Regions from separate parts of the Methylorubrum extorquens genome, predicted to be linked through region 2. Evidence: predicted binding sites of a transcription regulator. Region 2 holds the regulator's gene; the other holds the start of a gene.

The links. The regulator LexA, encoded in region 2, represses DNA repair genes until DNA is damaged. The targets are predictions, from matches to a motif close to TGTTCNNNNTGTGTTCNG.
Region 1: J2W78_RS18820 (glycosyl transferase) is a predicted target of LexA. The motif match lies at 1,956-1,973, and genes of this name have one in related genera.

Annotation. Positions count from the first base shown of each region.
Region 1 is NZ_JALJXF010000001.1:4,020,088-4,023,463, forward strand. Features, by position in the region: gene J2W78_RS18815 (NAD-dependent epimerase/dehydratase family protein) at 1-808, opposite strand, end outside; gene J2W78_RS18820 (glycosyl transferase) at 820-1,827, opposite strand; gene J2W78_RS18825 (EAL domain-containing protein) at 2,129-3,376, shown strand, end outside.
Region 2 is NZ_JALJXF010000001.1:1,072,915-1,076,290, forward strand. Features, by position in the region: gene J2W78_RS05340 (MFS family transporter) at 1-57, opposite strand, end outside; gene J2W78_RS05345 (hypothetical protein) at 439-1,152, opposite strand; gene J2W78_RS05350 (DUF1236 domain-containing protein) at 1,174-1,386, shown strand; gene lexA (transcriptional repressor LexA) at 1,552-2,274, shown strand; gene J2W78_RS05360 (ComEC/Rec2 family competence protein) at 2,268-3,376, opposite strand, start outside.

The DNA of each region.
Region 1 (3,376 bases), 2.9 Mb from region 2:
AGGCGGCCTCGCGGCCGGTGGCGCGGCAGGCGAGGCTGATCAGCGGAACGGGACAGGGCATCAGGCCGGGTCCGCGGCCGAGGCCGGCGCGGAGCGCGGCGAGCATCTCGGGCAGGGTCAACGGATCGGGATCGGCCACCACCAGCGGACGCCGCAGGGGGCCGGGCGCCTCCAACGCGGTCGCCACCGCGCCCGCGAGACTCTCGACCGAGACCAGCGAGCGGCGCCCGGTCAGGCTCGCGAGCGGCAGGGGATAGGGCGTGCGGGCGAGCTTGAGCAGCGCTGCCATGTTGCCCTTCACCCCGGCGCCGTAGACGAGCACCGGGCGCAGGGCGACCCAATCGAGACCGGTCTCGGCCAGTGCCTCCTCTGCGGCGAGCTTCGAGCGGCCGTAAGGATCGGTCGGCGCGGGCGCGTCCGCCTCGGAGACGGGCGCCGGGGCGCTCGATCCCACCTGCGCCCGGATCGAGGAGAGGAAGACGAAGCGGCCCACCTTGGCTCGTTGTGCCGCCTCGGCGAGCTTACGCGTCGCCTCGGTGTTCGAATTGCGAAAGTCGTCCTCGGGTGCGCCGGACATGGCGTGAGCGAGGCCGGCGGAATGCACCACCGCATCGACCCCGGTAAGCGCAGCGGCCATGTTCATCGGCCGGGCCAGATCGCCGACGACGGCGCCGCTGGCGCCCTCCGGGACCTCCACCGGCCGGCGCAGCAGCACGCGGACCCGGTAGCCCCGCTCCGAGAGGGCCCGCAGCAGGTGGCGTCCGATGAAGCCCGTGGCTCCCGTCAGCGCGATCAGCTTTCCGCTCACCCGTCATCCCCTCACGCGCTGGCAGCCCGCGGCGTCGCGAACCGGCGCAGCAGCCATCCGACCAGCCCCGCCGAGAGGACGAGGCAGACGAGCGTGACGGTCCGAGACGGCCAAAGCAAGGTCACGCCCGCAAGCCCGGCCAGTACCGCCTGCACGGCGAAGACCGAGCCGACGGTCTCCAGCACGGAGAACCCGTTGACGGTAGCGACCTGATAATAGTGGCTGCGATGGGCCTGCCAGACGGCCTCACCCCGCCGCAGGCGCCACAAAAGGGTGAGCGTCGCGTCGGCGATCGGATAGAGCGGCAGGATCAGCGCGGCGGCCAAGCTACCCTCCCCCGCAAGGCGGAACAGCAGCCACGCCACGATCAGCCCGACCGGCAGCGAGCCGACATCGCCCATGAACAGCCGTGCCACCGGCCGGTTGAACGGGGCGAAGCCGAGAAGCCCGCCAAGCAGCGCGCCGGCGACCAGGGTCGGCTCGGGCGCGTATTGGCCCGCGAGGCCGAGGGCGAACAGGAAGGCGGTGGGCGGCACGAACTCGGCCAGCGTCATCCAGTCGAGCCCGTCCATGAAGTTGACGAGGTTCACGAACCAGAGCCCGGCGAGGATCGTGAAAGCGCGCTCGAGCCCCAGCGGCACGTCCGGGAGCAGGCGGCCCTCGGCGGTAATCACGACGGCGGCGACCGCACCGGCCTGGATCACGAGACGGAGCGAGGCCGGCAGCGGCCGGATGTCGTCGACGGCGCCAACGACGGCAAGGGCGATCACGGAGAGAGCCAACACCGGCAGCTCGACGCCCCCGAGCGCGATCCCGGCCGGTGCAGCGAGAACGGCCACCGTGAGCAGCGCGGCAGCGATGATGGCGATGCCGCCGCCCTGGGGCGTCGGCACCCGGTGGCTGGAGCGGGCATTGGGCCGTGCGAGCGCGTAGCGCTGCAAGAGCGGCTTCAGCAGCACGATGAGACCGGCGGAGAGGAGCGCCGCCAGCGGTACGACGAGGGGCGGTACGAGGGTCATCGGGTCGTAAGAGGACGCGCAACAGCCCTCCCCCCTCTGCGGGGGAGGGATTTCAAACTGCGTGTTTCAATCATTCGCATATCGCCCGCTCTACCCGCCCGCACCTGCCCAAGCGAGACCACGGCAACCGGTCCCAACTTGTTTTGGCCGCAAAGCCACGCGATCCGCCTGACGTGGTCCGCCGAAAGAGCGGTGGGCGGGCCGCGCGTCCCCGGCCGGCTCGCCTTGCGGGCGCGGGGAGCCGCCGATACGACTTGGCCGCTCGCCCCCACCGCTCAAGCTGGCTGTCAAGAATCGCCCGTTGCGCACGCTTTCCCTGGCCCTTGCCCTGGCCCTCGCGATCCTGACGGCCGTGGCGGGTTCCCTCGCCGGTCTCCTCGGGACCACCACGCCCGCCTACGCGGTCGAGGCCGTGCGCGTCACCCTCGACGCGCCCGCCATCGACCTGACGCCGACGATCGAGCGCTACCGCTCCGACGGCGACTTGATCCAGATCTCCACCGCACCGGGCAAGGACGGCATCGTGCGGCGCATCGCGGTCAAGGCGCGCGAGGCCGGCGCGCGGCCCGACTGGATGGTGTTCGCGCTCACCAACGACACCGACGAGCAGATCGACCGCCTGCTGGTCGCCCCCCACTTCCGCCTCGTCGGCTCCGGGGTGATCTGGCCCGATCTCGGCGGCTCGCGCATCGCCGCGATCACCGCGAGCGAGGGCATCCGGCCCGAGCGCGACGAGAGCCTCGACGCCGACCAGTTCCTCATCACCATCGATCCCGGCACCACGGTGACCTACGTCGCCGAGTTGAAGGGCCCCAACATCCCGCAGGTCTACCTCTGGGATCAGGACGCCTACCGCAAGAAGACGTCGGGGCTCACCCTCTATAAGGGCATCATCATCGGCATCGCCGGGCTGCTCGCCCTGTTCCTCACCATCATCTTCGTGGTGAAGGGCGCGATCATCTTCCCCGCCGCCGCCGCGCTCTCCTGGGCGGTCCTGGCCTATGCCTGCATCGATTTCGGCTTCCTGCAGCGGGTGTTTCCCGTCACCGAACTCGCCGAGCGGATCTACCGCGCCTCGGCCGAAGCCGTGCTCGGCGCGACCCTGCTCGTGTTCCTGTTCGCCTACCTGAACCTGTCGCGTTGGCACGTGCGCTACAGCCACGTCGCCTTCTTCTGGCTCACCTTCCTCGCCGGCCTCGTGGCGCTCGCGGTGTTCGACCCGCCGGTGGCGGCGGGCGTAGCGCGCATCTCGATCGCGGCTGTGGCGGGCGTCGGGCTGCTGCTGATCCTGTATCTGGCCGTCCATAACGGCTACGACCGCGCCATCCTGCTGGTGCCGACCTGGCTGCTGCTGCTGGTCTGGGTTGTGGCGGCGGGCTTTGCCATCACCGGGCAGATCGGCTCCGACCTCGTGCAGCCGGCGCTCATCGGCGGCCTCGTGCTCATCGTCATGCTGATCGGCTTCACGGTGATGCAGCACGCTTTCGCCGGCGGCGGCCTCAGCCACAGCCTCGTCTCGGACACCGAGCGCCGGGCGCTGGCGCTGACG
Region 2 (3,376 bases):
GCGGCGGCGGTCGGCGGCCTCGTCGAGCGGCGGCGCGGTGGCGCTGGTCTCCAGCATGCGTTTCCCCTGATGGTCCGGCCCTTGAGCGGCCGTGAGCGTTTATCAGAGGCCGGTATTTACCCGAGACGGGCCCCGCGCCGACGCGGTCGGCGGCCATTCCATGACAGATGCCGGGGAACGTTGCGCACAAAGGCTTGGATCGATCGGAACGATGGGCCCTCGTTCCGGCATGGCAGGCGGCAAGCCCTGCCGGCCACCGTGCCTGGGCCTTCCCAGTGCGGGGGGAGAGAGGCCCGGGCGGCACGAGGGTCAGCTCAAGCGCGGTTCCCCCGTCTCAGTCTTCCCAAGCACATGACAGCCTGACTTTCGGACGCCGAAAGACTCAAGCGTATCCATTCGTGCAACCCCACGGTTTTCCCGAAGAACAAGCTGGAGAGCTTATTCCGGGAACGGTTTTGCGACGTTTGCCGTTGCGTCCCCGGCTTCGGCACCAAGTCGGTCGCTGAGAAGAAACAGGGACGGAACATGACGAAACTCTTTCGCAGCACGGCGACGGCGGCGATCCTGATGTTGGGCGCGGCAACCGCACTCGCTCAAGGCGGCGGCGGCGGCGGCGGTGTTGGGGCCGGGGGGGCCGGCGGCGGTGGTGCTGGCGCAGGAGGTGCCGGGATGGGCGCAGGCGGTGCCGGTGGAGGCGCTGGAGGCGCGGGCGGCGCGGGTGGCGGTGCGGCCGGCGGAGCACGGGGCGGCGCGGGCGAGGCCGGCGGCGCAGGCGGTGCCCGTGGGGGCGCCGATGTCGGTGGGACCCGTGGCGGCGAGAGCGGCGGGGCACCCGGTGGCGCGTCGCGCGGCGGCGAGAGTGGAGAGCCGGGTGTCCGTGGCGGGCGCGAAGGTGGCCCGGCCCGTGCCGAACAGCCGAGCGAGCGCGGCAACCGCGAGTCCGGGCAGACCGACCGCGGCGGCGCAGGCGAGCGCGGCGGACGGGACGGACGAGACGGGCCGGGCGAGCGCGGCGGGCGTGACGGCCGAGATGGGGCCGGCGAGCGCGGCGGGCGGGATGCGGCGGGTGAACGCGGCGGTGCCGGCGAGCGAGGTGGTCGTGGGGCCGCCACCGAGGCGCGGGGCGCTTCGAAGAACCTGAGCTCGACGCAACGCGGCGAGTTCCGCCAGTCGATCACCCGTTCCAGCGTTCGCGCCGTCACGAATGTCAACTTCGCCGTCCGCGTCGGCACGGCAATCCCGCGCTCGGTCTCGCTGCACCCGCTACCCCCAGCGATTCTCTCGGTGGTGCCGGCCTATCGCGGTCTGCAATTCATTCTCGTCGGGGACGACATCGTCATCATCGATCCTGACACCTACGAGATCGTCGACGTGATCCCGGCCTGATCCGGCTGCACGGCACGACCGGAGAGGCGGCGGGGCGACAGCTCCGCCGCCTCTTTCGCTTCCCGAGGTATGCTTGCGGAACAGGAGAGGAACGTCTAGGCTGTTCGTGCTTTGTTTTCAACGATTCTGCGGCGCCCTCGGCCCGCGCTCGACAGCAGGTGCCGCATGCTGACCCGCAAGCAACTCGAACTGCTCCAGTTCATCCAGCAGAGGATGCAGGAGAGCGGTGTGCCGCCGTCCTTCGACGAAATGAAGGACGCGCTCGACCTGAAATCCAAGTCCGGTATCCACCGCCTTATCATGGCGCTGGAAGAACGCGGCTTCCTCCGCCGTCTGCCGAACCGGGCGCGGGCGATCGAGATCCTGCGCATGCCCGATATGCCGGCGGCCAAGCCCGCATCGTCCGAGCCGCGACGCTTCACGCCGAGCGTGGTCGAGGGCGGCCTTTCGGCCAAGCCTGCCGCGCCGAAGCCTGCCATGCTTCAGGCCCATGACGGCAAGGGCCAGTCGGTGATGGTGCCGGTGATGGGCCGGATCGCTGCCGGTGTTCCGATCTCGGCGATCGAGAGCCAGAGCCATTCGATTTCGATGTCCCCCGACTTCCTGGCGGGCGGCGAGCACTACGCGTTGGAAGTGCGCGGCGATTCGATGATCGAGGCCGGCATCCTCGATGGCGATCTCGTGGTGATCCACAAGCAGGAGACCGCCAATAACGGCGACATCATCGTCGCGCTGATCGATGACGAGGAGGCGACGCTCAAGCGCTTGCGCCGCCGCGGTTCGTCGATCGCGCTGGAAGCCGCCAACCCGGCCTACGAGACCCGCGTGCTCGGTCCCGACCGGGTGCGCATCCAGGGCAAGCTCGTGAGCCTCGTGCGCCGTTACTGAGGGCTCTCGGCGTGCGGCGGGTCTGACGGATCCGCCGCACTCGGATCGTAGGAAGGTTGGGAGTCCGACAGGGCTGCCGGCGTTGTTGGGCCGGAAGGCCGGGGCTGCCAGGGCTGCGGCCGATCGGCCCCGCGGGCGGTGACGATGTCAGGCCCTGTCGTTCCAAGGCGGATCGCGGTGGCCCCCCGCGCCGCCAGAAATGCCCGGTCGGCGATCAGCGGCGCGGCACAGCCCGGCGGGGCACGCAAGCGGCTGATGAGGATGTCGGCCCGGGCGCAATCCTCGGCGAAGGCGCGCTTGTCGGTGACGAGGGCGACGGCACGGCCGTCCACCGCCGTGAGGGTGCAGCCGATCCGGTCGCAGCGCGGACCGTCGGCGCCGGTCGCGGCCTCCGGACGGCGCCCGTCACCGTCGGCCTTCAACCATTGTTCGAGTACGAAGCCGGGCGGGCGTCCGAGGACCACGAGGCGGCCGTCCTTGCCGCGGACCGCGGCGCCCGCCCCATCCCGATCGATATAGATGTCGTACCGGATCGGGCTCGCGGCGAGGGCGATTCCAAGCCCGGCCGGTATGAGGGCGAGGAGACGCAGCCGCGATACGGGGAGTGTTGCCAGCAGCAGGGCGACGGCGAGCAGCATCAGCGCACCCGTCCCGAAGGCCGGCAGCACGACGGTGGCCTGCCCAAACCCAGCGATCCAGGCGGAGATCTCGAGCATGCCGCGCACCGCAAGCCCCATCAGCCACCAGACCGGACGGTCGAGGGCGAAGGGGTAGGCCAGCATGCCGAGTACCGCCGCGGGCATCACCGCGAGCGAGACGAGCGGCAGAGTCAGCGCGTTGCCGACGAGGCCGAAGGGCTGCACGGTCTGGAAGTGGTAGGTCGCGAACGGTGCGGTGGCGAGCTGCGCCACCAGCGTCGTGGCAAGCGTTCCGACCACCGCCTTCGCCACCCATGAGGCGGCCCGCGCGATCCGAGACGAGCTGTCGGTTCGTAAGACCCGCCCGTCGATGAGCGGCGCGCAGGCGATGAGGCCGGCCACCGCGCCGAACGACATCTGAAAACTCGGGCCCAGCAGCGCCTCCGGCTCGCGGGCGAGCGCCA